4 regions of the Marinicrinis lubricantis genome follow, and region 3 is predicted to be linked to each of the others. Evidence: a T-box and tRNA genes for the amino acid it is inferred to sense, from the RefSeq annotation. Region 3 holds a T-box; the other regions hold tRNA genes.
What was found. A T-box is a leader RNA that pairs with one kind of tRNA and senses whether it is charged. The one in region 3 lies ahead of argS (arginine--tRNA ligase domain-containing protein), so its partner is inferred to be a tRNA-Arg.
Positions count from the first base shown of each region.

Region 1: it has a tRNA-Arg gene. The T-box ahead of argS (arginine--tRNA ligase domain-containing protein) is inferred to sense a tRNA for this amino acid. The anticodon was not compared.
Region 2: it has a tRNA-Arg gene. The T-box ahead of argS (arginine--tRNA ligase domain-containing protein) is inferred to sense a tRNA for this amino acid. The anticodon was not compared.
Region 4: it has a tRNA-Arg gene. The T-box ahead of argS (arginine--tRNA ligase domain-containing protein) is inferred to sense a tRNA for this amino acid. The anticodon was not compared.

Region 1 covers NZ_JBHSQV010000149.1:220-8,235, forward strand. Annotated here, with positions in the region: gene ACFPXP_RS11565 (stalk domain-containing protein) at 97-1,875, shown strand; gene clpP (ATP-dependent Clp endopeptidase proteolytic subunit ClpP) at 2,005-2,586, opposite strand; tRNA gene ACFPXP_RS11575 (tRNA-Arg) at 2,767-2,841, opposite strand; gene ACFPXP_RS11580 (sugar-binding transcriptional regulator) at 3,039-4,058, shown strand; gene gap (type I glyceraldehyde-3-phosphate dehydrogenase) at 4,137-5,141, shown strand; gene ACFPXP_RS11590 (phosphoglycerate kinase) at 5,372-6,553, shown strand; gene tpiA (triose-phosphate isomerase) at 6,601-7,353, shown strand; gene gpmI (2,3-bisphosphoglycerate-independent phosphoglycerate mutase) at 7,355-8,016, shown strand, end outside.
Region 2 covers NZ_JBHSQV010000027.1:16,496-24,511, forward strand. Annotated here, with positions in the region: gene ACFPXP_RS03405 (hypothetical protein) at 1-586, shown strand, start outside; gene ACFPXP_RS03410 (alpha/beta fold hydrolase) at 632-1,435, opposite strand; gene ACFPXP_RS03415 (DUF441 domain-containing protein) at 1,637-2,089, shown strand; gene ACFPXP_RS03420 (HAD family hydrolase) at 2,212-2,940, shown strand; gene ACFPXP_RS03425 (YitT family protein) at 3,053-3,919, opposite strand; tRNA gene ACFPXP_RS03430 (tRNA-Arg) at 4,195-4,272, opposite strand; gene ACFPXP_RS03435 (S-layer homology domain-containing protein) at 4,498-8,016, shown strand, end outside.
Region 3 covers NZ_JBHSQV010000184.1:11,467-19,482, reverse strand. Annotated here, with positions in the region: gene pelA (pectate lyase) at 1-3,749, shown strand, start outside; gene ACFPXP_RS20030 (ABC transporter permease) at 3,808-4,617, opposite strand; gene ACFPXP_RS20025 (ABC transporter permease) at 4,619-5,425, opposite strand; gene ACFPXP_RS20020 (ABC transporter ATP-binding protein) at 5,426-6,478, opposite strand; T-box leader at 6,637-6,856, shown strand; gene argS (arginine--tRNA ligase domain-containing protein) at 6,899-8,016, shown strand, end outside.
Region 4 covers NZ_JBHSQV010000181.1:2,212-10,227, forward strand. Annotated here, with positions in the region: gene ACFPXP_RS18625 (ABC transporter ATP-binding protein) at 1-45, opposite strand, end outside; gene ACFPXP_RS18630 (GntR family transcriptional regulator) at 45-422, opposite strand; partial or broken gene ACFPXP_RS18635 (NAD(P)H-binding protein) at 661-1,047, opposite strand; gene ACFPXP_RS18640 (phosphatase PAP2 family protein) at 1,130-1,699, opposite strand; tRNA gene ACFPXP_RS18645 (tRNA-Arg) at 1,980-2,056, opposite strand; gene ACFPXP_RS18650 (hypothetical protein) at 2,344-3,255, shown strand; gene tig (trigger factor) at 3,483-4,784, shown strand; gene clpP (ATP-dependent Clp endopeptidase proteolytic subunit ClpP) at 4,991-5,581, shown strand; gene clpX (ATP-dependent protease ATP-binding subunit ClpX) at 5,595-6,848, shown strand; gene ispG (flavodoxin-dependent (E)-4-hydroxy-3-methylbut-2-enyl-diphosphate synthase) at 6,876-7,976, shown strand.

The DNA.
Region 1 (8,016 bases), on a different contig from region 3:
CAAAAATTGTAGAAAAGGATCGCAACTAAAGACCATTGTGAAGCGTCTGTAAATATTAGAAATCCGTAAATGATATGAAAGAGGAGAATGTGGGAGATGACCATTCACAAAAACAAAAAGAAGAGATTTCTGCAAACGTTGGGGATTTCAATGACATCCCTCGCCTTAGCGATGTCCTTATGGCCTGCAGGAAGTGCGCAAGCTGTATCAGCGACAGCCTCTCATGTACTTCTGTACTTGGATCAAAAGGAAGCATTCATTAACAATGAACCGCTGACTCTGGATGCGCCTGCGGCCGCCATCAATGGTTCCACTTATGTGCCGATGAAGTTTTTGGCGGAAACACTCGGTTTTAAATTGGAGTGGGATGCAGATACGGGCATCATCGAAATGACCTCCGACAAGCACTACGTAAGCCTGGATGAAGCAAGCAATACTGCGTTCGTTGATGGAGCCATCGTTCCATACAATTCGGTTGCACTCGTCCGCAACAATCGCCTCATGGTGAAATTGACGTGGCTGGCCGATATCGCGGGTGCGAAATATACGTACAATAAGGATTTCAAAAGAGTTGAAATGTATTATACGTCCGTCCCGGACAATGTGTATGACGAAGTGAATGGAAACACACTGCCGGTGGCCAAATTCGCCACTGACAAGCAGGTTTATCGGATTGGCGAGCCGATCCGCTACATCGATTTAAGCTATGACCCTGATGGAGATGCCATTTCATATCTGAATTGGGAAGGGAAGAAGCAGGCCTTCTTCGAAGCGGGCGAGTACAAGATCAGTCTGAAGGTCACCGATTCTAAAGGTGCGGAAAGCAAGGTCTACACCCAAAAAATTAAGGTCACGGAAAAAGTGTATTTAACGGAAGACGAATTTCCGCTTTATTATAGTGAACCGGGTACAGCCATCAAGATTTCTGGGGCGCAGCGAGGGCTGTTCCAATCCGTCAATGAAATTTTGTATAATCGCAGCGTCCAAACCGAGCGCAAAATATTATTTAGCGATAGTCCGGAAACCATAACACAGCATGGTATTTTATATCGCGATACGGTGATCGGTAAAGCCAGATTGTATGCGAATCACTTGAACGGTATGGAGGAACAAGCGGATTTCTATATTTTTGCGAAAAATGTATCCGATCATAATGTAACGGTCAAGACGACGAATAAAGGAGAAGTGTATCCTTCCCTTTATGCTCAATTGTTCGGACAGCATGCAGCGATGGACTTCTTGCTGGATAACAAGACGGAAAATTCATTTACTTTAGCTCCTGGGGAGACTGCAGTGTATGTGAAAATGCCAAGAATGTATCCTGCCCAAGGTTTCAACGTACTGTATGATGTGGAAAGTGACGGTGCGGTGGAATATATATTCGCAGCACTTCGCCCAGGAGATGACGCGGATGAACTTTCATTGTATCCGGATCTCCCTTATGTGAAGCACATTCGTGGTACGTTTACAGGCTCTGAAGTGAATATGAAGCTGAGCATGCCGGATAAATCGAGACCGCAGAGACTTACAATTGGAGACGGCAAGCTGGATACGTTCATGACTGGATATGATCCGATGAGGGGAATAGAGACCTCGCTCATGGGCAATTATGGGGTCATCTACAACATTGAGCTGGAGAATCCAGGCAATATGGCGGTATTGATCATGCCGCGCGGCGGAAATTATAAAGGACCGGTTGTCGTCAACGGCATTCCACAGATGGTGCCTAAATCCGGTGTCCTCAGTGTGTACGATGGTGCACAGCTGATCGCTAGAACCACGGAGGCAGATGAGAAGATCAGTATACAGTTAACCCCGGCTGCTGGATCCTCATTGCCAGTGAGTGTGATATTTTATCCGCTGCAGGACAAATAAACAGCTGGATCTATTGCAAAACCAGGTGCAGATATGCACCTGGTTTTTTTGGTGAGTCAGCATACATCCTCGGGGGAAGGTGCAACAAATAAAAAAGCTGCCTACATAGACAGCTTTGACTTGGTATATTTATATTTTTTCGATGACTTGGTCGATTAAACCGTATTCCTTCGCTTCTTCAGCACTCATGAAGTAGTCGCGATCTGTGTCCTTTTCAATTCTGGACAGCGGCTGACCGGAACGTTCGGCCAAAATGTGGTTCAGTTTATCGCGCATTTTCAAGATGCGTTTTGCTCTGATTTCGATATCGCTGGCTTGACCTTCTGCACCGCCCAGAGGCTGATGAATCATCACTTCGCTGTTCGGAAGAGCGAAACGCTTGCCTTTAGCTCCAGCAGTTAGCAGAAACGCACCCATCGAAGCGGCCATGCCGACACAGATGGTGGAAACATCCGGCTTAATAAACTGCATCGTATCAAAGATCGCCATCCCTGCTGTAATCGAACCTCCGGGGCTGTTGATGTACAGCGAGATATCTTTCTCTGGATCTTCTGCAGCTAGGAACAGAAGCTGAGCGATGATCGAATTCGCAACGACATCGTTCACCGGCGTTCCTAGGAACACGATGCGGTCTTTGAGCAAACGGGAGTAAATATCATAAGCGCGTTCTCCTCGGTTGGATTGTTCGACGACCATAGGAATATAACTCATGGAAGTTCCTCCTTTATATATTACGAATAGGTTGCTTCAATAGGGTTCACATGTTTATGAAGCTTTAAACGACTATGTATCTATCATATCTAAAATTTGATAAAAGGTCAAGAAAGGTCAAACTATGATCAAAAAAATATAAAGTTGAATACAAACAAATCGATCAGGGCAAAAATGTAATGGCGCGCTCGCGAGGAATTGAACCTCGATCTCAGGCTCCGGAGGCCTGCGTCATATCCATTGGACCACGAGCGCACATGCAGCTGTTTTCGTGACAGCAAAATTAATTTTAAAGGATGTTAAGGTAAAAATCAAGAGGACGCGCAAGGAAAATAATAGCTTGCTTTTTCAGAATAATTTTCATAAAATAAAGATGACAGCGGGACGCAAAATGTAGATGCGGGACATTACGAGTCCAACAACTGAAAAAGATGGCTGGAGTTGATTTTTAGGTGCAAAAATGGATAGAAATTCAGAAACAACTCGTGCCGGATCTCATGAAGACCTTGAAAAAACGGTATACCATTTTGCATCATGTCATGCTGTCAGGTGTCATCGGCCGTAGAAATTTAGCTGCATTGTTGGATATGACGGAGAGAACGCTTCGCAGTGAGATTGACATTCTGAAGGAACAAGGCCTTCTGGAGACGGAAAGCATCGGAATGAAGCTTAGTGAGAACGGGAAGAGACTGCTTGATGATTTTCAGCCGTACATCAAAGAGTTATTCGGCCTCTCTGAATTGGAAAAGCAAATCTGCGACAAATTCGGATTGAAGCAGGTAGTCATCGTACCGGGTGATTCCGATGGCTCCGAATTGGTGAAGAAGGAATTAGGCCGTGCCGGAGCTTCAGTGTTCCGAAAGCTTGCTGCCGCGAATGATATTATCGCCGTAGCCGGTGGATCCACCATGGCCGAGGTTGCGAATGGACTCAATGTTTCCTCACAGTGGAAGGGAAATGTGTTCGTTCCGGCCCGAGGCGGATTAGGCGAGAGAGTAGAGCTGCAAGCCAACACCATCGCTTCAATCATGGCGACCAAGACCGGCTGCAGTTACCGTTTACTTCACGTACCGGATCATCTGGGAGAAGAAGCTTACCATACGCTGATGCAGGACCCGAACATTCAAGAAATTATTGATGTGATCCGTAGAGCTCGCATTGTGCTTCACGGGATCGGGGATGCTATGACTATGGCCAAACGGCGTAAAACCGAAGCCAGCGGTCTGGAACTCTTGAAGAAGGATGGAGCCTTGGCGGAAGCATTCGGATATTACTTCGATGAACAGGGGCGGGTTGTCCACAATATTCCGACGGTCGGCCTTAGGATCGAAGATATTATGCGAACGGAAGTCGTTATCGGCATTGCAGGCGGGAAGAGCAAAGGCAAAGCCATTGCAGCGGTTCTTCGGTTTGGACATGAGGATGTTCTGGTCACCGATCAAGCAGCTGCCGAAATCATAGTTGAATCATAACTTCACGTTACATTCTCGATGAGACTTATGTCTCGTCTTGAAATATATAAAACTTTAAAACCTTTAGGAGGAATTACGATGGTAAAAGTAGGTATTAACGGATTTGGACGTATCGGACGCAACGTGTTCCGTGCAGCGTTAAACAATTCGGAAGTGGAAATTGTAGCAATCAACGATCTGACCGATGTTCAAACTTTGGCTCACATGCTGAGATATGACACAACTCATGGCAGATTGAATGCAACTGTTGAAGCTGGCGACGGCGCTTTGATCGTTAACGGCAAATCCATCAAAGTATTTGCAGAGAAAGATCCTGCTGCATTGCCTTGGGCACAAGTTGGTGCTGAAATCGTCGTTGAATCCACTGGTATTTTCACAGCAAAAGATAAAGCTGAGCTTCACTTGAAAGGCGGAGCGAAGAAAGTTATCATCTCTGCTCCAGCTACGAACGAAGATATTACAATCGTTATGGGCGTTAACGAAGATAAATACGATCCAGCTGCTCACACGATCATTTCTAACGCTTCTTGTACTACAAACTGCTTGGCACCATTCGCAAAAGTTCTGAATGACCAATTCGGAATCGTAAAAGGTATGATGACGACCGTTCACTCCTACACGAACGACCAGCGTACGTTGGACCTTGCTCATAAGGACCTTCGCCGTGCTCGTGCAGCTGCTGAGAACATCATCCCTTCCACTACGGGTGCTGCAAAAGCTGTTTCCCTTGTATTGCCTGAACTGAAAGGCAAACTGAACGGTATGGCAATGCGTGTTCCTACACCTAACGTATCCGTAACAGACCTTGTTGCTGAGCTGAGCAAAGAAGTTACCGTTGAAGAAGTAAACGGCGCATTGCAAGCAGCAGCTAACGGACCATTGAAAGGCATCTTGAACTACAGCGATGAGCCGCTTGTATCCAGCGATTACAATGGTGACCCAGCTTCCTCCACAATCGACGCTCTTTCCACGATGGTCGTAGGCGGCAACATGGTGAAAGTTGTTTCCTGGTACGATAACGAGTGGGGTTATTCCAACCGTGTCGTTGACTTGGCTGCTTACATCGCAAGCAAAGGTCTATAATCGATCATACAATTCAAGAACAAACATGACAGAGGAGAAGCAATTCTCCTCTTTGTTTGAAATCTGGCATTTTGGCTAAGAACCTTAAACCATAAATTTAGAGAAAAATTCCGAACGGAAATTTCGGATGGAGCAGAGATTGTGCAATAGATATTCATACCTGCTCTAGTGTTACGTGTACCCATTTGGTGCTGCGATTTCAGCAGGTGATTATAAGGAGGAGAAATCCATTGAACAAGAAAAGTGTTCGCGATGTGGAAGTCGCAGGAAAAAGAGTGTTCGTCAGAGTTGATTTCAACGTACCTTTGCAGGATGGCAAAATTACGGATGATACTCGGATTAGAGAGACGCTTCCAACGATTCAATACCTAATTGAAAAGGGAGCAAAAGTGATTTTGGCCAGTCATTTAGGCAGACCGAAAGGACAAGTCGTTGAAGAGCTTCGCCTTACGCCTGCTGCGGAAAGATTGGCTGAACTGCTTGGCAAGCCTGTAAGAAAGGCGGATGAAGCAACGGGATCCGCTGTTCAAGCGCTTATCTCCGATATGCAAAATGGCGATGTGCTCGTTCTAGAAAACGTTCGTTTCTATCCTGGAGAAGAGAAGAATGATCCGGAACTTGCGAAAGCATTCGCTGAACTCGCAGATCTTTATGTGAATGATGCGTTTGGTGCTGCACACCGCGCACATGCTTCGACCGAAGGCATTGCTCATCACTTGCCGGCTGTATCCGGCTTGCTGATGGAGAAGGAATTGTCTACGCTGGGCAAAGCTCTATCCAACCCAGAGCATCCTTTCACTGCGATTGTCGGCGGAGCGAAAGTAAAAGACAAAATCGGCGTCATCGAGAATTTGCTTAACATCGCTGACAACATCCTGATTGGCGGCGGATTGTCTTATACGTTCCTGAAGGCGCAAGGCCATGAAATCGGAAAATCTTTGGTAGACAACGAGAAGCTGGACCTCGCATTGGAATTCATCAATAAGGCGAAGGAAAAGAATGTGAAGTTCTACTTGCCGACGGATATTGTTGTGACAGATGACTTCAGTGCCGATGCGAACACGCAAATTGTCGGTATCGACGGCATCCCTGCAGATTGGGAAGGTATTGATATCGGACCGAAAACGCGTGAAACTTACGCTGATGTCATCAAAAATTCCAAACTCGTTGTTTGGAACGGACCGATGGGCGTATTTGAAATCGAGCCATTCTCTCACGGTACAAGAGCCGTTGCACAGGCTTGTGCAGAAACTTCGGCTTATACCGTATTGGGCGGCGGCGATTCTGCTGCCGCAGCTGAGAAATTCGGTTTGGCTAAAGAGATGGATCACATTTCGACAGGCGGCGGAGCATCTCTAGAATTTATGGAAGGCAAGGCGCTTCCGGGCGTCGTTGCATTGAACGATAAGTAAGACGAAGAATCTATGAATGTTCGAACAATATAGAAAGTGGTGAACTTATGAGAAAACCGATTATTGCCGGCAACTGGAAAATGTTTAAAACCGTCCAAGAAGCAGTTAGCTTCGCGGAAGGAGTCAAGGGCAAAGCGGAAATCGAAGGCGTAGAAAGCGTCATCTGTGCGCCATTCACCAGCCTTCCCGCATTAACGGAAGCATTGAAGGGCACTTCGATTAAAATCGGAGCGCAAAATCTCCATTGGGAAGATCAAGGCGCGTTTACCGGTGAAATCAGCGGCGTCATGCTGAAGGATCTAGGTGTTCATTATGTTATCATCGGTCATTCCGAACGCAGAGCTTACTTCGCGGAGACCGATGAGACTGTGAATAAGAAAGTACATGCGGCATTCAAGCATGGACTGACACCGATCGTCTGTGTCGGCGAGAAGTTGGAAGAAAGAGAAGCGGGTCAGACGAAATCCGTATGCAAGGAGCAAACCGACGCTGCACTGAAAGGCTTGACTGCAGAGCAAGCGGCGCAAACGGTGATTGCTTATGAGCCGATCTGGGCGATTGGCACAGGCAAATCCTCCACCTCTGCGGATGCGAATGAAGTGATCTCCTATATTCGTGAGCAAGTGGCTGCCGCTTTCGGTGCGGATACAGCTGCAAAAATCCGCATTCAGTACGGCGGAAGCGTAAAACCGGAGAATGTTGCTGAATATATGGGCCAAAGCGACATCGATGGAGCTCTTGTGGGTGGAGCAAGCTTGGAACCAGCTTCTTACATCCAATTAGTTGAGGGGGCAAAATAAGATGACTGCGCCAAAACCTGTAGCGCTGATTATTTTGGATGGATTCGGACTTAGATCAGAAACGGTAGGCAATGCAGTAGCACAAGCGAATAAGCCGAATTATGACCGCTACTGGAACAGCTTTCCGCATACGACGCTGACCGCTTGCGGTGAAGCGGTAGGCTTGCCGGAAGGACAAATGGGGAATTCCGAAGTAGGCCATTTGAACATCGGTGCGGGCCGGATCGTGTATCAGGACCTGACTCGAATTTCGAAATCGATTCGCGAAGGCGAATTTTATGATAACGAAACGCTGCTGAAAGCCGTGCGTCATGCCAAAGAGAACGGCACGAAGCTTCACTTGTACGGACTATTATCGGACGGCGGCGTACACAGCCATATCGAGCATCTTTTTGCACTGCTTGATTTGGCTAAAAAAGAAGGCTTGGAGGAAGTCTATATCCATGCCTTCTTGGATGGACGCGATGTGGCGCCGGACAGTGCGAAACACTATATGGAACGCCTGTGCAGCTACATTAAAGAAGTGGGCATCGGCAAAATCGCGACGGTTCAAGGACGTTACTATGCGATGGACCGCGATAAGCGCTGGGATCGTGTGGAGAAGTCGTACCGCGCAATGGTATACGGCGAGGGACCTCAGTATACCGATCCAGTCCAAGCGAT
Region 2 (8,016 bases), on a different contig from region 3:
TCCTAAATCTGCTCTTGTCCCTTACGAGCCGGAATTGGCGAAGGATGGATTGGTAAAGCCGGGAACGGAGTATTGGCTGGATTTTCAATTTGGCGTATGGGTGACAGGCGCGACGGAAACAGAGCTGGAAGTTGAAGGTCCTGGAGGGGCAGGCGGAACGATCGCAAAGGAGGATTTCATTCCGAATCCTTTCACAAAACCGATGCTGTCCATCCGTTATATCCCCCCTATGAATATGACCCAAAACTGGCAGGTTGCCGGATTTGATGGCGAGCAGGTGATCTTGAAGCAGAACAATCTGGAGATTGGAGAAGGGGCTTCTTCGGAGGAAACGGCTGCAGAAGAGAAGAGAGAGATTTCAGCATTAATCAATCAAGTCACAGGTTTCGGATCGTATCCGTTTCAATTTTACTTGCAATTCGATACCGTGGAGATCGAGCTCTCCAGTTCTGAAGAATTTAAGCAGCAATTCGAGAGTGATGCTTCTTTTCGTATGATGTTGAATGAAATGCTGCATCAGCCATTGACTCATCTTCCGATAGATTTGACATTAACACCCGAGTACATGAGTGAAGCGCTGAAATAAAATAGGGAGCGGCGGCTTGGAAATAGCCTGCCGCTCCTTCTGCTTTTAACGAGAAAAGCAATGGATCGCAAATTGCTGGATGATTTCGCTGATTTGTTTCGGGTTCTCGTACATGCTCATATGTCCGCAGTTGTGCAGTACCGCATGACGCACATGTTCTTCCGTGACGGAGAGAGCCTTTTCGAGTGGAACGATGCGGTCTTGATCCCCTGCAGCCAGCAGAACTGGGACCTTCGCGTCTGCAATGATGCTGTTACGATCCGGGCGGCCGCGCATGGCCTCAAGCGTAGCTACAGCTCCTTCGGAGTCCGTGCCGTAGCCAATTTGAATGGCCGTGTCCAGCTGCTCCGCCATTGGCTGAACATGTGCTTCGGCGAACAGCTTTGGGATGAGCTGATCGACGTAAGCTTCAAGGCCGTCATGTCGGATCGATTCCATCGCAAGAAGGCGGTTGTTCTTCGCTTCTTCGGAGTCCGGATATGCGGTAGAATGAATTAATCCGAATCCTTTCAATCGTTCCGGATACGCTTCTGCGAAGGCCAAGGTGGTATAGCCGCCTAAGGAATGACCGAGCATGACGACGGGAGGGGCATCCAGCTGGTTAAGCAGTTCATGAATATCTTGGGCTAGATCGTTGATAGCATAAGGTCCTTGAGGTGCGAAAGAGCCGCTGTGTGCTCGCAGGTCAGGAGCAATGCAGCGGAATTGCGAAGACAAGAGCGGGATGACCTGATCCCAGTAGTCCGCACTTCCGCAAAATCCATGGATAAGGACGAGTAGTGGACCGCTCCCTTCATCGGCGTATGGATAAGGGCGTCCTGCGATCTGTACCGTTTTACGGTTTAGCATGAGGATCTTTCCTTTCCTTTTTTACTTATTGTAACCTAAAGCATCATTTTGGTGCATGCAAGCATAGAGCTTCAGCTTCAGGGTAGTTTTTCTTCGGATATGTAAGGAGTATGATAGAGAAGGTATGGAGTTATGCTAAGAGTCGGTAATGATTTTGAAGGTTGTGAAGGAAAAAGGAAATAAGAGAGGGGTGAAAGGCTTATGGCAGGTATTGATATTCCAGCGCTTACGCTGCTGCTGTTAGCGGCGCTAGGCATTGTCAGCAAGAATGCGACAGTGACGATTGCCATGGTTGTATTGCTGCTGCTTCGCTTGCTGCACGCAGACAAAGCATTTCCGTTTCTTGAAAAGCACGGCATTACGATTGGTGTCATTATTTTGACGATCGGCGTCATGTCTCCTATTGCGAGCGGAAGAATTACCTTTCAAGATATGGCCAAAAGTTTCACCAACATTCAGTCGCTGCTTGCGATTGGAATTGGCATTTTTGTAGCCTACATGGGTTCGAGAGGCGTCTCACTGATGAGTGCGAATCCGCTCATTGTGACCGGTATTTTAATCGGAACGATATTAGGAGTCGCCTTGTTTAAAGGAGTGCCGGTGGGACCGCTCATTGCAGCCGGACTCTTGTCTTTGTTGATCGGTAAGCAGTAGAAGATGTACGCAGCACTGGAAAGGATTTGGCAACGACACCATACATTACTTGCAGAGGGACCCCGTTTTATGCGCTGATTTCCGGTATAATGGAGGGAGCATAAAAGGAGGACTCTACCACCATGTATTCCAGTTACATATTCGATCTATACGGCACGATTATTGATATTCAAACGAGTGATGACGATTTAGCCGTCTGGGAGGATTTATCGATTTATTTATCTTATAACGAATGCGATTATTCTCCGATTCAACTGCGGCTTCACATTGAACAGGCCAAGCAGGAGCAGCTGCTTCGTCATGAAGAAGAGGGAAAAGTCGAGGTAGCGGATTATGATATGGAGGCTTGCTTTCAAACGCTGCAGAATCGGGATGGCCATCAGATAGAAACATCGTTAGCGGCTTCATGCACAAAGCTGTACAGAGCGTTAACGATGCATCGACTGCAAGTATATGATGGAGTTCCAGAGCTCCTCCGAACATTGAAACAGCAGGGGAAATCGGTTTACGTCCTGTGCAATGGCCAGAGGGCCTTTGTAGAACCTGAGCTCAAGCTGCTGGAGCTCTACGATTTGTTTGATGGCATTGCTATTTCATCGGATGCAGGCTGCGCCAAGCCGGACCCGCGTTTCTTTCAATATTTGTCGCAGACGTACGGCGTTGATTTAAGCCGGGCATTAATGATCGGTGATGATCATGTGACCGATCTGGCTGGAGCACAAGCGGCTCAGGTAGATATGTGCTATATTGATTCCGATGATTCGGCACAATCGCATCCCATTCCCGAATGGGCAAAGCATCGAATTGGACGCGGCGATTTGAAACAAATACTAGAACTCAAACCAGCTTAACCGAAGTATGCGGTTCGGATGAAAAACAATCCACCTAGGCAAAAAAAGGCCCTTTGAAGAAGATGTATCTTCCAAAGGCCTTTTTTTATCGAAACAATCATTCAAGTAGCTTTTAATGTATACCGCTTTTGTTGAAATTTCCCCCCAGCACATCCGATACGTGCTGAATGGAGATAAAGGCGGATGGGTCGATTTCTTGGACAATGGATCTCAATTTAGCCACCTCGAGCCTTGTGACGACACAGTAAATCATCTGTGTTTCCTCTTTGGAATAACCGCCGCGAGCATAAATATATGTGGTGCTGCGGCCAAGCCGATCGATGATCGCCTGCGAGACTTCCTCATACTCGCTGGAAATAATCGTGACTGATTTAGACTCTTCCAAACCTTCGACGACGATATCCATGACCTTCGAGGCAATATAGTAGGCGAAGATGGAGTACATCGCGGAATCCCAGCCAAATACGAAGCCGGCGGTAATAAAGATAAAGACATTGATCAGCATAATGATTTGTCCGACCGGCAGTTTAAATTTTTTCGATAAAAGGATTGCGACAATTTCCGTTCCATCCAGTGAGCCGCCGAAGCGAATGACTAGACCAACCCCTGCGCCTAAGATCAAGCCTCCATATAAAACCGCGAGTATTTTTTCATCCGTGAAGGGATCAACATGGTGCAGCATAGCCGTCGTGATCGACATTAAGGCAATGCCGTACAGCGTGGAGAAGGCGAATGTTTTGCCAATTTGCTTATAGCCGATGAACAGAAAAGGGATGTTGAGGAAGAAGATGAAAATTCCTAATTGAATCGGTGTGACTTCGGAAAGTACGATCGATATCCCTGTGATGCCTCCGTCGATGACTTGATTGGGTACTAAAAATAACTCCAAAGCGACGGCCATCATTACTGCTCCGATGGAAATAAAAATAAACTTTTTCAAAAAGTCTGCAAATGTCATTTTCTTATGCTTTCTAGGCATAAATTGTGCTCCTTTCCAGATTGGAAATGGTATATTTAGTGATTTCCACATGATATGGAATAAAGTGGCGGGGAAGAGAGGGAATAAAAAAACGAGCCATTCTTGAATAAAAAAGGTTCGTTCGGTGTCGTTGATAAAAACAAAAAAATCCTGCTACATCGCAAGCAGGGATCATGTCTTTATGGCTGATTCATTTGTCACCATCAGAAAAACACGCTGTGTCTGCTTGAATAAAGCGGTCTTCGTTCGCTCCGGGAATTCATAAGAAATGAATCTGGCGCGCCACGGCGGGATTCGAACCCGCGACGCACAGTTTAGGAAACTGTCGCTCTATCCTGCTGAGCTACGGGCGCGTGACTGTTTTATTATAGCAAATTTGTGAACATGATGAAAGGTCGGGCTGTGAAAAAAATCTTCCATTCCTGCAGCGGCGCAAAATGAAAACCAAAATCATGATGTGGAGAAAAAATTTTCCTAGAAGTACCAAATGATTTCTTACCAATGGAGATAAACTTTTCCTCAATTGGTGCCGATAAATGTCTTATACATCTATTATAAAATGAGATAGGGGAGGAAATATGAGTTTATCCAGTAAAACAAGTCGTTTTGTCAGTCTCCTTGTCGTTATGGCATTGCTTATGACATTGGTTGTGCAAATGCCCGTAAAAGCGGCTCCTGCAGCCTACTTTACGTTTCCGGCATACAGCAGTACACCTGATGGCGCAAAGAGCAATCCTGTTAACAGTAACATTATTAGTGAATTTCGCGCGACTTTCTCCCAAACCGTACCTACCACGTTATCCTATACGGTACAGCAAATGGTACTCGATTCCGGTAATCAATGGGTAGAGAATGGAACGCCAAGCCAATATCCAAACGCAACACCGGTGAAATCCGGACCGACAGGGCAGGAGTTTACGCTGAGTAATGTACAGCTCTTTGTCGGCATGAACAAAATTACAATTACGACTCCAAATGGAGTAGAGGGAATTTGTTACGTTTACTATGACAACGCACCTGTCATTCATAGTATTACGATCAATGACGGTGTTCCTTTAAATTCAACGAGTCCCGTATATGTAAACAATGCAACGCAGTTCTTCATTATTCAAACGGAGAATGCCGATGCCGTTAGTGTGAATGGGGTGAATGCGACAGCTTACGGGCAAAATTCATTCTCCATTTCTAATTTTGCTTTGACCCCTGGTCTGAATACGTTAATTATTCAGGCAACGTCGAATACAAGGTTGTATGAAATTAAAAGAAGCATTATTTACATTGATGGCCCAGGCGCAATGTATAACGTATTTATGCAGAGTGATGCAAACAATGCCGCGAATGATGCGGTTCAAATCGACGGAGGCAATGTCGTCTCTTCTGCCAACGGTCTGCCGCTTGGATTGAAGGGTGAAATTGCGATTCCAGCAAGTTCTGGCATTGATCCGGCTATGCAGTTTACGCAGATTGATTTAATTCGGGACAATGTTGGAGTATTCAGTATTCCGACGAGTGATCCGCAGTTGGCTGGGAAAATCACCATTTCAACACCGGTCGATGATGGCCGCGGCCATAAAATCTATACGTATTTCATAGATCTTTCGGCCGTTACTGCATCAGCTGGCTGGCCCATTAATACGAACGGAACGTATCGCTTCACTCTAAATGGTGACTATTATGATGGCGGTACGCAGCGTCAGCCGTTTAGCTCGATGGTCAGCTTTACTTATAAGGATAGCTCGAAGGCATCGATTGCCAATGTGCAGCAAATTTTCGGAGTCGATCCTTCCAACAATACGGGCGGTACAGCAGGGTATTTCTCCTCTTCGATTTCGAACCTGCCAATCTACGCGTTGGTATCTGTTCAGAACAATGCAGGAGACTTTACGCCATCCGTCTCTGTCACACAAGACGGTGTCACAAAGACATTGGTCTCTGGTACGGATTATGTGGTATTTGACCCTAACACGACACCAGGTCAAGGCTCTAAAAAGATTCGAATCAACAGCCTGCCGTTCACTGGCAGTATGACACTGAACTTCTCCATCCAAGATGGATCGAATATTGATAATTATTTGCCGATCTCGATCAATTACACTCCAGTACCTTCGATTGTACTTTACGGTATATATGATGGAGACAATTATACGCTTCCAACCTTGCCGAATTTCACAGGGAAGCTGTTCAATTTCGTTACCAATGCGGAGAAGCAAAGCATTGTCGTTCGCGTAAACGGGATTGCCGTGCATGCGAACATTGACATAACGAATAGTACGTTCAGTGTAGTGAATGCTGATTCTACTAACCCGAATCAGCTGACGAATATTTTGGCTCAAGGGCCGAATGAGGTCGTCGTATCCGGTACGGCTCAAGGGATTCCGGTAGAGACACGTATTACGGTTTACTACTATACGGACGACGCACCGGATATTAAGAAGCCGTACCCTGTCCCTGTGGTCACAACAGGAACAAAGAATATCAGCGATCCGGATCAAAAATTCGTGCAGGATGCATCTGTAACCGATACGTACAATACGACCGAGAAGACTGCCGATATCTTAATCGGTACAGCCGATACGGATAAATTAATCGTCATGCTGGACGGGGAGCAGTTCTTCGTAATCTCCTTCAACAGCGACGGTTCTATACAAACTCCACTGCCTATGACGGTGGACGGCATTCAGATTACTACTGAATCCAGATTGCCGGGCTATTTCCGCATCACCAATCTGCCTTTGAATATGGGTGCGAACTCGATTGTCGTTAAGGCGACAAAAGGTCCAGTGAGCACTTCGGTGCCATTGACGGTGGTACGCAGCAATGCGCCATACCAAATCTTATCGCCGGTACTGCCTCAGGAGCGGGTTATTAATCAAAACTTCTTGAAGGTAGAAATTTCCGCGGAAGGTGCGGACAGCGTTATAGTTGGCAAGGATACGGTACTTGAAAAAGTGACCGAGAACAATACGGAATACTTTACAGGTACGATTTATGATTTGAAAAAAGGCTCTAATACGATCGAATATACGATTATTATTGGAGAGAACGAGATTGAAGATGAATTTGAAGTCGTATATGCGAATTCGAACACTATAGGTGCGCAGTACAGTGAACAAATCGGTTCGAGAGGGAAAATTGATATGTTCAACAAAGCGGTAAGCATTCAATTCCCTAAAGGCACGATGCTGACGCCGGTGAACGATACGACGCAAAAAGTAGAGCTGTTTGATTCGCAAAGAGTATTGGCTGGAATTGCAGATCCTGTGGATGGACGGACGAAAAAAACCGTCAGCCACCTGGGTTCGATTTCAGAAATTCATACGATGGGCAATTTTATGAGTTCCATGCTGACCGTTCCTTACCATTTCGGTTATGCCAGCAATTTGTATTGGATTGACGCCGGTTACTATGACAGCACACAGCCTGGCTATGTACAGCAGAACGGCATGCATCCATATTACGGACAAGAGCTGCAGATTACGAATCCAAACGGCAACAACACGACATATAATATTTGGAATCGCCAAGGGAACTATTGGCTGAAGCCAACGGTGCGCGGAACGATTACGCTGCAATACGATTCCAATATTCGCGATGTGGCAGCCAATCAGCTGTCGATCTGGAGATTCGGTTATGACCAAGATGCACGCTCGATGAAGTGGACGAATATTGGCGGTAAAGTCAATGCCAAGTCGCACACCATTACGGCATCCATGGATCAATTTGGCTATTATGCGGTGTTTTATAACAACTTTGGCTTCGACGATACACAAAATCACGGCTTCGCCAGAGATGATATGGAGATCGTGTTTGCAAAAGGCATTATGAATTCGAAGAGCGGTGGGGAATTCGGCGCTTATGAGCCTACGACCCGAGGAGAATTTGCGCAGGCGCTTGTGAAGGTGCTAGATATCCCATTGGACTACGATCCAAACAACCGTTTGTTCTATGATGTTCCACCATATATTTATGCAAGCCCATATTGGGATTATCGTTATATTGAGACTGCCGGACAGAATGGATTCGTCCGCGGTGTGGGTATTCAGCAGTTCGCACCGGATTCCCCGGTAACGCGTGAGCAAGCTGCGATCATGATTGCC
Region 3 (8,016 bases):
AGATTACTGGAACTGTAGCAGCTTCCGAACCAGTAAAAGAGGAAGAACCGCAGAAGTCTGAAGAAGAGCAGAAGGAGCCATCAAGTTCAGGGAGCGGATCTGGCGCAGCCGTTATTTATGAGGCCGAAGAAGCCGGCGGAGAAGGCTTCATTATCGATAACAAGCATCCCGGGTACACCGGAGGAGGCTTTATCGATTACAATCCAAATGCGCCAGGCGGGTACGTTGAATGGAAAGTGAATGTGCCTGCGGAAGGACAGTACGTGCTTGGATTCCGTTATTCCCATGGCAAAGATGACAATCGTCCCGGCGAAGTGAAGGTGAACGGGGAAGTCATTGAAGAAGAACTGGCTTTCGGGTCGACGGGAGATTTCCTTAATTACGAATATTCCGTGACGCAAGCCGTACTAAGTGAAGGGGAAAATACGGTGCGGTTAACCGCGGTAGGGCCTGAAGGCGGAGCGAATATAGATCACCTGATTGTGTATCCAGCCGTCGATATCGTCAGTGAAGCGGAGGACGCGGTCATTTCCGGAGCCATCGTCGATAACAAGCATCCGGGGTACACGGGCACAGGCTTCGTAGATTACAGCCCAAATGCGCCGGGCGGCTACATTGAATGGACAGTTAACGTCCCGTATGATGGAGAGTATACATTACAATTTACTTATGCCCACGGCGGGGATGATAACCGTCCTGCAGAAATTCAAGTGAATGGAAGCGTCGCTGTTGAATCGCTTGATTTCGGCCCTACCGGAGAGTGGACGACTTGGCTGCATTCGTCTGCCAAAGTGACGTTGAATGAGGGCGACAATGTTATTCGTGCCACAGGAGTTGGCACGAACGGCGGACCGAACATCGATCATCTACGGGTTCATAATTCGCTTCAATCCGAGACTGGCGGCGATGTTTATGTAGAAACGGAAGTCGTGGAGCTGGAGGAGCTTGTCAGCGGATTAACGCTCAAAAAGCTTCAGCAGCTGCAAATCATGGCCCCAGAGGCGCAAGATCCATCCGCTGTAATTAGCCGAATTGAATTTATGGCGAAGCTGAATCAGATCTATGCCATCGCCGACGAAGAGACGTATAAAGGCTTAGAGAGCAATAGCAGCGTATGGGAAGTCCCAGCTTCCGAATGGCATGCTTATGTGCTGGCTGGTGCGCAGGAAGCGGGTTATGTCAGCGGTTATCCTGACGGCACCATCAAGCCGGATCAGCCGTTGACGAAAGCGGAAATGGCGTCCATGATTGTCGCGCTGCTTGAAATGGAGCTTAAGCCGGAAGCGGCAAATGGAAATTCTCATGTGCCGGCATGGAGCCGGGGAGCGATCGGGGCGCTCGTATCCGAAGGGATTATTGAGCTCGGATCGGGAGAAGGCGCGGGAGCGAATCAGGCGGTGACCTATGAAGCAGCAGAGCAAGTGCTCGCTAAGATTATCGCCATGCGTGAGCCAAGCATCGAACATGTATCTGTGGTGCGCGTAGATGCACTGTCGAGCGAGCTGATCATGGTGACGCTGAACAGCAAATTCGAAAATTTCGATGTAAAGGATATCAAGCTGGGTGCGCAGACGGCAGGGTGGAAAGGCATGGCAACGGGACTCAGTGAGTACCTGCGTGTCGATAAGGCGGCTGCTGCGGAGGATCGTTTCGGCAATACACTTCTGTTCCTTCATACGTTGGATCCGCTAGGAGAGAATGCGTCGTATGTTGCTGAGGAAGCTCCAGTGAGCTTCAATGGAGATTTGACAGCTGCGGTAGAGCAAGCGAATAACCTCGTCAGCTGGCAGATGGATCATGGCGGCTGGACGAAGAGCATGGAAGAAGAATACAAGCGTCCATGGGACGGTACGGAGAAGAGGTCGAAGCAGTTCGGACCGGACGGTGAGACCGAGCTGGGCACGATTGACAACAACGCAACGATCAATGAAATTCGTTTTATCTCCGAAGTGTACAGGGAAACAGAAGATGAGAAATACAAGGAAAGCGTGCAAAAAGGTCTCGATTTCTTACTAACGATGCAGTATCCAACCGGAGGCTTCCCTCAAGTGTATCCGGAGAGAGGGAAAGAAGGCGCGCTGGAGCGTTATTCCAACTACGTCACGTTTAACGACAACGCGATGATCAACGTATTGGAGCTGTTCGATGATATCATTCATGAGAGGTATCCTTTCGATAAAGGGCTTGTGGATGATGCGTATAAGCAGAAGCTGGAGCAGTCCATCGAGCTGGGGATTGATTATATTTTGAAAGCGCAGATCGAGGTGGATGGACAGCTGACGGCATGGTGCGCGCAGCACGATCCGTACACTTATGAGCCGCAGCATGCACGGATCTATGAGCATCCTTCGATTTCCGGTTCTGAATCTGTCGGCATTGTGAAGTTCCTGATGACACGCGAGCAGACGCCGGAAATTCAGCGTGCGATATTGGGCGCACTGAAGTGGTTTGATGAAAGCAAGCTGGAAGGCATCCGGTATGTAAGCGGAGACCCGGACGGTGTGTATTTCGTTGAAGATCCGAATGCGGTAACGTGGTACAGATTTTACGAAATCGGTACGAATAAGCCGATCTTCTCCGGTCGGGACGGTGTCATTAAGCATACGATCCAAGAGATTGAGCAGGAAAGAAGAGACGGCTATTCCTGGGGAGGCAATTATGCCGAGCAGCTTTTGAAGGTGGCAAAATCAACCGGTTATTACCCGGGAAAAGTATATGTTGAAGTGGCAGGCACAGCTTCCATGGACATGTATGGCAGAACGCTTGCGGAAGGAGAAGTGACGGTCATCCAAGACTATTCAAAGCGGTTAAGCGAGGTCTCTAGCAGGATCGTTGTAGCACAGGACGGCTCCGGTGATTATACATCGGTACAAGCGGCAGTCGACGCGGTTCCTGCGAATAATCAGGAAATGGTAGAGATCTTTGTCCAGAACGGAACGTATAAGGAAGTTGTTACGATTCCTGCCGATAAGCCTTTCATTCATTTGATTGGCGAGAGCAGCACAGATACCGTGATTACCTATGACAATTACGCAGGAAGAGAACGGCCGGAAGGCGGGACGTACGGTACGAGCGGAAGCGCGACGGTGTTCATCTATGCGAATGATATTAGCGTTGAGCAGCTGACGATTGAAAACTCATTTGACGAGTCGCTGGAAGTAGAAGGCAAGCAGGCCGTTGCAGCCTACACGAAAGGCGAAAGACAGCTTTATAAAAATGTAAGATTCATTGGCAATCAAGATACGTTGTACACAAATTCAGGTACACAGTATTTCTACCAGTGCTATATTGAAGGGGATGTCGACTTTATTTTCGGCGGAGCCAGTGCGGTATTCGAGGAAACGCAAATTCACTCCTATGACCGCGGTTCCGAAACGAATAACGGTTACATCACTGCAGCCAGCACGATGATTACCGAGCCATATGGCTACCTATTCTTGAACAGCAGGTTGACGAGTGATGCTGCGCCTGGAACGGTGTACCTAGGCAGACCTTGGCACCCAAGCGGCAATCCGGATGCGATCGGCAGTGTCGTGTTCATGAATACGTACATGGGCGACCATATTCATCCGCAAGGCTGGACAGATATGTCTGGATTCTCTTACAAAGATGCGCGTTTCTTTGAATATAACAATACCGGCCCCGGAGTCGCTGTAAACGAAGACAGAAGACAGCTGACGGATGAAGAAGCAGCGAAGTGGACGGTTGAGAACGTGCTGAAGGGATGGAATCCGAAAGAGAGCTTGTAAAATTAAAGCGGCTGTCGCTCCCTTGAAGGGACGACAGCCGCAATTTTTTATAAATTCCCTAGTTTCCCGCACTTTCATAACGCCTCAGACCGATGCGCAGAATGAGCAGCGAGAGCAGAACGAAGATCACCGCAACCATCGGACCGAGCATTCCCCACCAGCTCCAAGGTTCCTTGCCAAAGATGGCAGCTGCCGGGAAAAAGCTGACGAAAGCAAAAGGAACGGCCATCGAGACGAATAACTGCAAGCCCATAGAAAAAATGGTGATCGGATATTTCGCGAATTCTCCTAAATTATGAATCATGATCGGAAAGGCGTTCCCACTGCTGCGAATCCAGAATGCCGAGCAGTTGGCCGCTAAATTGATCGCTATTCGAATAACCATAGCAGAGATGAATAAGGCAATGGCCATCAAGATCGTCTGCAAGCTCCATGAGATGTCGATGTGCGCCAGCGATATGCCGATAATGGTTCCACCAATGACGATGTTCCCTAGACCGTTCATGCCGATTCCGTTGCAGAAGATTTGCAGCACGAGCGGTACCGGCCGTACGAGATATCGATCCAATTCCCCCATATTCACCAGCCGCAGCATCCGCCAGGTTCCTTCAAAGAATAAGGATCCGACACCCTCCGAGACATAAATCATCGCGTACATAAAGGCGACCTCCCACAGACCCCAGCCTTGAATGTCTGGAATTCGTGAAAAAACCACCCAAAGAAACAGAAAACCGGTAATTTGCGTCAGCGCAGCAGCACCGACCATAATATAAAAATCGGCGGAATATTCCATCATCGCTTTCAGCTGCTGGCTGTATAAGCGGCAGTATAAATAAAACAGCCGACGAGGTGTGTTTTTAATCCGCATGCTACCCTCCATGAATCGTGATTTGACGAACGGCGCGACTCCACATCCAGTGTCCTAGCAGCCACAGCAGGACGATCCAAACCCATTGAATTGCGATAAGTCCTATCGCTTCAGCTGTCCCTCTCATGCCAAGGCCGATGGTCACAGGCGTATTGACAATACCTTGAAACGGCAAAGCCATCGCCGTATGCTGCAGCCAGGCAGGGAAGAACGCCAGAGGCACGAGAGCGCCTGAAAGGAGATTCGTGATGGCTGTCCGTGCCCAATGAATGCCGAATCCGCTCGTCGTCCAGAAGCAGAGCAGAGCCGATAAATAGACGATCCCATACTTTACTAAGATCGATGAGAGCATACTGAGCGCGAACAACAGCAGAGTCAAGGCGTCATGCGGTAGAGATATGCCAAAGGCGAATATAGCCCCTAGACCGATCAGTATGCTGCTGAGCAATCCTTCCAGCACGCAGGCACCTAATGTTTCAGCGAGGCGAGCTTTTTGAAACTGAATCGGCCGCAGCAGGTCCATCATCACGCTGCCGTCGATGATTTTGCTGGTGATATTGGATTCCGAGTAATACGATAGCATGGAATTGACAAAGAAAGTGATGATCAGATACGCCTGCATTTGCTCCCAAGTAAACCCGGCAAGCTGGTCTTGCTCGGTATAAATGGCCTGCCACAAACAATACATCGCGATTAAACTGATGAAATTAGCGACGAAATTGAGTATAAAGGAGAGACGGTAGGCGAGTGTATTTTGCATGGCGCAAAGCGCTAGCGTGATATATTTTTTGAAGGCCGGTGTGATCAATCAGGCAATCCCCTTTCCTGATTCCGATAGTGCAGCGGAATCGAGCTGTCCTTCATAAACGCGGCGGATGATTTCCTCGATACTCGGTTCATCGATGCGAAAATCAACAACCTCGGCACGATTCATCAGCCGTTTGACGATGTCGCTGGCCGTGCAGTGAAACCGATCAAAGCGGATGGACAGCATCACATTCGCATCTGCCGCGCTTTCATCCGGACGGCTGACATAGATGTCTGGTAAATCTCGAAACAGTTCCTCCGCGTCGGGAATCGGTGAGCTCAGCTGCGTATGGATGGTACGCTCACGGGCGAAGGCATCCTTCACCTCTTGCAGCTTGCCGTCGTAAATGATTCGTCCATGGTCAATGATAATGAGGCGTTCGCACAGATCCTCAATGTCCCCGAGATCATGCGTAGTCAGCAGCATCGTGGTTCCTTTCGTCCGGTTCATTTCTTTTATAAAATCGCGAATTCTATGCTTTACCGCTACATCGAGGCCGATCGTAGGCTCATCGAGGTATACGATTTTCGGATTATGCAGCAGCGCTGCCGCTAAATCGGCCTGCATACGCTGTCCTAAAGACAGCTTACGTGCGGATAAATGAAGGAATTGATCCATGCCGAGCAGCTCGGTAAACATATCGAGATTCTGTTTGAAGGTGTAATCAGGCACCTGATAAATATCCTTCAGCAAATTGAGAGATTCTCTAACGGGAATATCCCACCACAGCTGGGTACGCTGACCGAACACTGCACCGATTCGCTGCGCGTTCTCCATCCGCTGTTTGTATGGCACCAGTCCGTCAACTCGAATTTCACCGCCGGAAGGAACAAGAACTCCGCTGAGCATTTTAATGGTTGTGGACTTTCCTGCTCCGTTCGGACCGACATAGGCTACCGTCTCACCCTCCTCAATCGTTAAATCGATGCCTTCCACTGCGTGCTTGTCTCTGTATTTCTGCACGAACAAGTGCTTGATCGCTCCAGCCAATCCAGGGTCTTTCACCGCTTGACGGAACACTTTTTGCAATCCTTTCGTTTCAATTAAGCTCAAATGCCCCCAACTCCTTGTCTTATTCAATTTCATACTAATATATAGCAACGGATGTCAGCTTCCTACCCAAATAATTGGTACAATTTACAAATAAAAAACAAATATTTCTAGGTGGTTGCTTTTTTTAAGGAAAAGGATATAATAGTACAAAATTTAACAAGAACTCTATGATTGGGAGAGTAATAATTGGCGTCTAGTTACAGCGAGCCGGAGGTGGTGCGAACCGGTACAGAGCCAATGATGAAGCGGACCCAGGAGATGGACTGCTGAAAGAGGAAGGAATAGGTCCCGGCGAAAACCGTTATCCCATCGGAGTGGCTAGACATAGGTTTAGCAACAAGAGTGGTACCACGGGGCACAGCAGCTCTCGTCTCTATATAGAGACGGGGGCTGCTTTTTTTATATTAAGGAGGTTGAGTAATGATCAAAGATTGGATCGCTTCGAAAATGGAAGATGCAGTGCAGCATATTTACGGTGAAATGGGGCAGGAGCCTTCCGAGCCTTCCTTGGTTCAAGTTCAGATTGAACAGCCTGTCCGTCTCGAGCAAGGTGACTATTCCAGCAATATCGCGATGCAGCTGGCTAAGGTGTTCAAAAAGCCGCCGATGTATATTGCAGAGCGAATCAAAACAGCGCTTGACCATCAAGCTGATTTGATGCGGTTGATCCAGCGCTCCGAGGTGGCAGCGCCAGGTTTTATCAATATGTTTGTCGACTGGGGACGCTGGTCACAGATTCAGTTCGAACTGCCGGCAGCTCCCGCTCAAAAGGTGATCATCGAGCATACATCGATCAACCCTAATAAATCGGCGCATATCGGACATTTAAGAAACGCTTGTATTGGTGACACATTGGTTCGAATGCTGCGAAGAATCGGTTGTCAGGTGGAGGTCCATAATTACATCGATGATTTAGGAAACCAATTGGCGGACACGCTTGTAGGTTTGCTGCATGTTCCACAAACCGCCAAGCATCATCGTTTTGGGGACTACTGCTGGGAGCTCTATGCCAAAATAAATAAGATGTACGCGGAGAACCCAGAGCTGAGTGAAAAGCGGATAGAGGTTTTGCATGCCTTGGAGGAAGGTGATAACAATACGGCCTGGCTTGGGATGCTTACAGCGGAACGGATTGTACGGGAACATATAGACGAACTAAAGCAATTTGGTATTGAACACGACCTGTTGGTTTGGGAAAGCGATATCGTGAGAGAAGGTATTTGGGAGGCGGCTTTTCAACGGTTGATGCAGACGCCACTTTTTCATAAAGAGGAAGCGGGTCCGCTTGCAGGCTGCTGGGTGTTGAAACAAGTGGATGACAGCAAAATGAAGACAGCCGAATCGGATCATCGCTACGACAAGGTGCTCGTTCGTTCGAATGGCATATTAACCTATACAGCTAAAGATATCGCATATCATCTATGGAAATTTGGATTACTAGGACGTGATTTTAAATATAAGGCAGTCGATGGCGGTTTATGGACGACCGCGCCAGCAGGGGGGGGAGAAGAATTTCGGCGAGGCGGATATGGTGGTCA
Region 4 (8,016 bases), on a different contig from region 3:
GCGGAACGACTTATGTACATGATTAAATTCAATGACATTTTCCATCACTCTTCTCCTCTATACAATATGGTTAGCAGTTCTTTTAACTCTGTAAGACTTAATCCAATTTCTCTACTATTTTGAATGGCAGTCAGCAGCTGCTCCTCAATGACCTTCATTTTTCTCTCTTTCATCATTTCATGATTTTGCTCCGATACGAAGGACCCTTTTCCAACAATCGAATAAATAAATCCGTTCTTTTCCAGTTCTTCATAAGCGCGCTTGGTGGTAATGACGCTTAGGTCTAAATCCTTCGCCAACGCACGCATCGAAGGCAGTGGATCGCCGACTTTTAGTTCATTGGTCAAAATTTGTTTTTTAATTTGAGCATATATCTGCTCATAAATCGGTTCCTTCGAATGATTCGAGATGATGATTCGCATGCAATAACCTCTCTTATAGAACTACATTGTATATATACTTTATATACAATATATACAAATGTAAATGATTTGACAATATGCATTTTAAAAAAACACCTGAAAGGGCAATTTCCGTATCTTACGATAAGGAAACTTGCGCTTGCAGATGTTTTTCATTTTCATAAGCTATAGAAGGTGTTCTTGGGATTTAGGCCTTGAGGGATAGTTATTCGCCAAAAACTCAATTTATAGTTGTTTCATAGGGTTTAATATGCTCATTCCAATGATGGCGGTTGTGGGCCTGAATCGCACTGACCATAATAAATCGTGTTACATTTGCTCTTTCAGCCGCTTCCATCATTTTCACAGCTCCATCCAGATCGATCAGCAGTGTTTTATCGTAACCTGTCAGCCCGCCGGACCCTGCTGTAAAAACGACAGCATCGCAGCCTTTCACGGCATCTTCAAGCTGCTCCACGGTGCCTTCGAGGTTGCCTAGTGCGGCTTCTACACCCATCTGTTCAAAATTGATCAACTGTTCCTCTGTCCGCACCATTACTCTAACTTGATGCTCAGCATCTTCTTTTAATAGGTTCACCAGCAGCTTGCCAATTTGGCCGTTTGCCCCGACGATGAAGACCTTCAAGATAAAAACTCCTTTCGCTGGTCGCTTTATCATTAGGATTCTCATGAAGTAATAAAGTAATTATGCTCTGTTTTGTTCCGGTTTATCTCATCCCATTCACTTCGGTTTCTGCGTTTCTGCGGAACGATTTCCACTTGCCTGTTGCGAGTTCGTACCATCTCGTTTTTTCAAGAAAGTGGAATAATAAAACGGAAAGGGTGATGCCGATCACCGTTCCACAAATCACGTCCAGAGGGTAATGCTTTCCGACCCAAATGCGAGCAAAAGAGACAATACTCGCACATAATAAGAAAAACAATCCGGTCCGTTTAGAGAAGAGGTACAGCATTGTGGCGATGGCAAAAGCGGCTGCGGCATGATCACTTGGAAAAGAATTGCTTTCAATATGCGGCAGCAGCTGATTGACTTCATGATCGATAAATGGACGGTTGCGGTAATAGAAAATGGACACGAAACGGCTTATCAGGACTGCACCCACTCCAGCTGCAACTCCGTACACAGAAATTTTGTGATTGAAAATCCAAATAACGGCCAGACTCAATACGAAGTAGATATCTCCATAGTTAGCGGCATCCACGAATAACCTGCCCAGCCAACTCACATCGTTTGCACGATCATTGATCAGTTTGAAGAGACTGTAGTCCCATTCCATTTGAGTTCCTCCTAGAATCCTAAGGATGGTATAAGAGTTTGAAATATTCAGCGGAGCTTATTATTATGCTTTCATTAATAAATAATAACATGTAGTGTAATTTATCACACACTTTCTGACAAATACTGAAAATCATGTATCAAAGCTGCTGTTTTGGAAACAAACAAAAAAACCTCCAAGGGAAGATTCAATTCCTTAGAGGTTTTTAACAGCTCGGCGATTTCATTTCCTGCTGTCCAAGTCGTATGTAAGTATTGTGTCCGACATAAATTATGTAGAATGGCGTCCCAGGAGGGATTCGAACCCCCGACACACGGCTTAGAAGGCCGTTGCTCTATCCAGCTGAGCTACTGGGACAAGTTGTCTCAATCAGACGCAAGAAGTATCTTAACACATTCGATATTAAAGATCAACTGTTAATTTCTGAAAATATAAGATACGTCACGTTTCTTGACTGTCAGCAATTCAATATTATAATAGGTGGCATAGGTTTTGTCTAGTTTAAAATCATATCGGTGTAATCTTCATTATAATCACAAAGAAATAAGGGTTGGCGAATGATATAATTACCTATCCTTATCCTTTGGCGATAAATAGGTACTGCAAGGTTATGCAAGGGTTCATGCACAGACTATCGATAGGTGGTGGATGAGATTCAAAAGGAAACGCTGCAAAACGTAATCCTCCTGCCTAAAACCGTGGAGTATTATCAGTTCGAGCTTACCCGGATGCTGGAGACCGAGAAATATGCCGAAGCTAAGGAACTGCTTCGTTTTTTAATGGAATGTGAGGGGAAAGACGAAACGACCGCAGGCGAATGGTCTATGCTGCTAGGGTGGTTGGACCAACAGTTCCCGGATGCCGTTATTGCGGAGCAGGAAGAGGTAGACGAGACCGAGGAAGATCTGCTTAAAAAGCATATCGACAGCAAGGTACATACAGATCAGCAGTGGGTGACAGGACTGCTTCAGACATTGACGGGAAAATCGTCCTTCGAAAAAAAATGGATCGCACTGGAGCAGCTCGCCCACATAAAGCAGAAAGATTTGAACAGCCGGCTCAAGGATTGGGTAGAGCAGACGAGGCTTCATCCTATGCTGCAGTTCAAAGTACTGCAGACCTTAAAGCAGCGTGGAGCCAGAGGGAAAGTAACGATGAAACGGCTTGGAGAAACTGTGGAGCTGACGATCTCACAAACACCGCTGAAGTGGGAGGATTATCCCGAGGCCATTCAGAGCATTTTTCACAAGGTCCAAGAGGTATGTGAGGTGTATCATCCTTCGCTTGCTTATTTCGCAGAGCAAACATGGAAGGAATTTCTTTCCTGTATTTATGGAACGGCCATCTATAACGAATTGATGGAACAGGATGAGAGAGGACAAAAAATTTGGGCTTGTGCGCTTCATTATGTCGCAGATCAATCGATGGAGACCCAGGGAAGCGCGGAGGAGATCGCAGCCATGTATCAAGTGTATGAAGGCGAAGGCGATGAGTGGTTTCAGAGTTATTCCATCTTGAAGGAAGTACTCGGTCAAGCCTTCAGCTATCGCTCGTAAGTATGGACAGAGAAACTGCATCCGAGAAAATGCGGCGAACATCGGCAAGAAAAACTACAGATAAAAGTATGGCTGGTCAACCAAGAATTGACGGCAATGAAGGTTTTTCTTATAATATAGTGGTTGCTTACCATGGGGTTTAGATCCTTACTCGGATGTGAATAACAACAATTAAGGGTTACTATAAAACTTAGCAAGTGCTGATGACTTTGGAGGGGAAGCATAAAATGAACGCAAATTGGGAAAAATTAGAGAAGAACACGGGTGTACTGAAAGTTGAAGTGGAAGCGGAAAAAGTTGCCCAAGCATTGGACAAGGCATTTAAAAAAGTAGTTACGAAAGTGAACGTTCCAGGATTCCGAAAAGGTAAAGTACCTCGCCAGATGTTCGAAGCGAAGTTTGGCGTAGAAAGCTTGTATCAAGACGCAATTGATATTTTGCTTCCAGACGCATACGTAGAAGCTGTTGAGCAAGCAGGTATCGAGCCGATCGATCGTCCTGAAGTGGACGTAGAGCAATTCGCGAAAGGTCAATCTTTCATTTTCACGGCAAAAGTACAAGTGAAGCCTGAAGTCACTTTAGGTGAGTACAAAGGACTTGAAATTGAAGAGAAAGATTTCTCTGTCAAAGCGGAAGAAGTGGAAGAAGAACTGAAAAAAATGCAAGAACGTCATGCAGAATTGGTCGTCGTTGAAGAAGGTGCTGCGCAAAACGGAGATACCACCGTCATCGACTTCGAAGGATTCGTAGACGGAGAAGCATTCGAGGGCGGAAAAGCGGAAAATTATTCCCTTGAGCTTGGTTCAGGTTCTTTCATTCCGGGCTTCGAGGAGCAAATCGTTGGCATGGCGAAGGACGAAGAAAAAGAAATCAACGTGACTTTCCCAGAAGAATACCATGCTGAGAACCTCAAAGGTAAAGCAGCCGTATTCAAAGTGAAGTTGAACGAAATTAAGCGCAAAAATCTGCCGGTATTAGATGATGAATTCGCCAAGGACGTAAGTGAATTCGATACGCTCGAAGAGTACAAGAAGGATATCGAATCTAAGCTTGCTGAAAGCAAGAAGCGTGAGGAAGAGCAATATCGTGAAAATACAGTTGTTGAAAAAGCAGCTGCGAACGCGACGGTTGAAATTCCAGACGTGATGATCGAGAATGAGCTGAACGCGATGCTCAGCGAATTCGAAAACCGTTTGAGAATGCAGGGCTTGACAGTTGAGCTGTACTATCAGTTCTCCGGACAAAACGAGCAGCAGCTGAGAGAACAAATGATGCCAGACGCGCAAAAACGCGTTCTGAACAACCTGGTTCTTGAAGCGATTGCGAAAGCGGAAAACATCGAAGCGACGGAAGAAGATTTGAACGCTGAATTAGAGAAACTCGCCGAAGCGTATCAACGTCCAGTAGATGAGCTCCGCAGCATTCTTCAAGCGAATGGCAACCTGGACAGCTTGAAGCAGGATCTGCTCATTCGCAAAACCGTTGAATTGCTTGTTGCTGAAAGCAAAAGCGTCCCAGCGGTAGCATAGTTATAAAACCAAATCGGTTCACATAAAAATAAGGCACGAACGTCTAAAGTTGCGTGCCTTATTTTTACACTCGCAATCCTCTTGGCAACCGTGCTTCGCATCTTTGCTTTGCCTTGTCTGTGCGTGGTAAAATACTAAAAAGATGTTCCGTATGGCCGTGTTCTGTAACGGCTGAAGAGGAACGGATGAAAAGGAGTGTTGGGTCAATGAATTTGGTGCCTATCGTAGTAGAACAAACGAATCGGGGCGAACGCTCGTACGATATATATTCCAGATTATTGAAAGACCGAATCATCTTTTTGGGCAGCGCCATTGATGATGAGGTCGCAAATGTAATAACGGCTCAACTGCTTTTTTTAGCAGCAGAAGATCCAGAGAAAGATATTCACTTGTATATTAATTCACCTGGAGGCTCCGTTACGGCGGGTATGGCGATATTTGATACCATGCAGTTCATTAAGCCGGACGTATCTACGATCTGCGTTGGACTTGCGGCGAGCATGGGATCCTTGCTGCTTACAGCGGGAGCGAAGGGCAAAAGATTCGCTCTGCCGAACAGCGAAGTGATGATTCATCAGCCTCTTGGAGGCGTTAGAGGCCAAGCGGCTGATATTAAAATTCATGCCGATTGGATCATCAAAACAAAGCAGAAACTGAATCAAATATATGTGGAAAGAACCGGTCAGCCTCTCGAAAAGATCGAAAGAGATACAGACCGCGACTTCTTTATGTCAGCTGAAGAAGCCCGAGAGTATGGTTTGATTGATCAAGTGTTGAATCCGTCTGATCTGAAGTAGAAGAGGTGATTGCGTGTTTAAATTTAATGATGAAAAAGGTCAGCTGAAGTGTTCCTTTTGTGGGAAATCTCAAGATCAGGTGCGCAAATTAGTTGCAGGACCTGGCGTATATATTTGTGATGAATGTATCGAGCTATGTACAGAAATCGTCGAGGAGGAATTGGGGCACGAGGAAGAGTTTGACTTGAAGGAAATTCCGAAGCCTCAAGCGATCCGTGAGATATTGGACCAATATGTCATTGGTCAGGAACATGCGAAGAAATCTTTGTCCGTGGCGGTATATAACCACTACAAACGGATTAATTCCAAGAATAAGATGGAGGATGTTGAACTTCAAAAGAGCAACATCGTCCTCCTTGGGCCGACAGGCAGCGGTAAAACGCTTCTGGCACAGACGCTCGCAAGAATTTTGAATGTGCCTTTCGCTATCGCTGATGCGACTTCTTTAACGGAAGCAGGCTATGTCGGTGAGGATGTAGAGAACATTTTGCTGAAACTCATTCAGGCAGCCGATTATGATGTGGAGAAGGCGGAACGCGGCATTATTTACATCGATGAAATCGATAAAGTTGCGCGCAAGTCCGAGAATCCATCGATTACGCGGGACGTTTCGGGTGAGGGCGTTCAGCAGGCGCTGTTGAAAATATTAGAAGGCACGGTAGCTTCGGTTCCTCCGCAGGGCGGACGCAAGCACCCGCATCAGGAATTCATTCAGATCGATACGACGAACATCCTGTTTATTTGCGGCGGTGCGTTTGACGGCTTGGAGCAAATCATTAAGCGCAGAATCGGTAAAAAAGTCATTGGCTTCAATGCCGATGCACAAAAAACGGATCTGAAACCAGGCGAGTATATCTCCATGGTGCTTCCGGAAGACCTGCTGAAATTCGGATTGATTCCTGAATTCGTTGGACGTCTGCCGGTCATCTCCACATTGGAGCCGCTGGACGAGGAAGCGCTTGTGAAGATTTTAAGTGAACCGAAGAATGCTTTGGTTAAACAATATCAGAAGCTGCTGGAAATGGATAACGTGCAGCTTGAATTTGAAGAAGGCGCACTACGTGCGATTGCCAGCGAAGCGATTAAGCGAAACACAGGTGCACGGGGGCTGAGAGCCATCATCGAAAGCATTATGCTCGATGTCATGTTCGATATTCCTTCCCGTACGGATGTAGAGAAATGTGTCATCACAGAACAAACGGTGAGAGAAAAGCTGCCTCCGGAAATGCTGGAGAAGAAAAACAGCAAAAAAGAAGAAAGCGCCTGATTTTATGGGAAATAGGAGAGACGGATGATGTACCATCGCAAAGATACCGTACCGGTCAAAGTAGGGAACTTAACGATTGGCGGAAGTGATGAAGTCATCATACAAAGCATGTGCACGACGAAAACCGCGGATGTGCAGGCTACGGTGGCAGAAATTCATAGGTTGGAACAAGCAGGATGCCAAATTGTCCGAGTAACCGTCAATAATGAGGAAGCGGCTGAAGCGATTAAAGAAATTAAAAAACAAATCTCCATTCCGCTTGTCGCTGATATCCACTTTGATTATAAGCTGGCCTTGAAAGCTATTGAAAACGGCATTGACAAGGTCAGAATCAATCCTGGCAATATCGGTCGTAAAGAAAAAGTGGAAGCGGTCGTGAAGGCGTGCAAGGAAAAAGGCATTCCGATTCGTATCGGTGTCAATGCCGGCTCCTTGGAAAAGCACCTGCTTGATAAATACGGCTACCCCACACCAGAGGCGATGGTGGAAAGCGCACTGTTCCACATCGGTATTTTGGAGGAGCTGGACTTTCATGATATCATCGTTTCATTGAAGGCTTCCGATGTTCCAATGGCGATTCAAGCCTATTCGAAGGCGGCGGAGCTCATTAAATATCCGCTGCATTTGGGAATTACGGAAGCGGGGACGCTGTTCTCCGGAACGGTGAAGAGCGCAGCAGGATTAGGAGCTCTTTTATCGATGGGTATCGGCTCTACGGTCCGGGTATCGTTAAGCGCAGATCCTGTGGAAGAAGTGAAGGTTGCTAGAGAACTGCTTAAAACGTTTCACTTGATCTCCAATGCTGCGACTCTCATCTCCTGTCCGACCTGCGGCCGATTGGACATTGATTTGTTCTCAGTGGCGAATGAGGTAGAGGAATACCTCCAGAACGTGAAGGTGCCGATTAAAGTCTCTGTCCTAGGATGTGCCGTTAACGGTCCGGGAGAGGCAAGAGAAGCGGACATTGGCATTGCCGGAGCTAGAGGTGAAGGATTGTTGTTCCGTTACGGGGAAATGATCCGTAAAGTGCCTGAAGCTGAACTGGTCAGTGAATTGAAAAAAGAAATTGATCATATTGTAACCGAATATGAACGAACCGGACAGATTCCGGGGCGTAAACATGGATAAAACGATGACTGCGGCAGCGATGCCGCAGTTTTATTTTGCC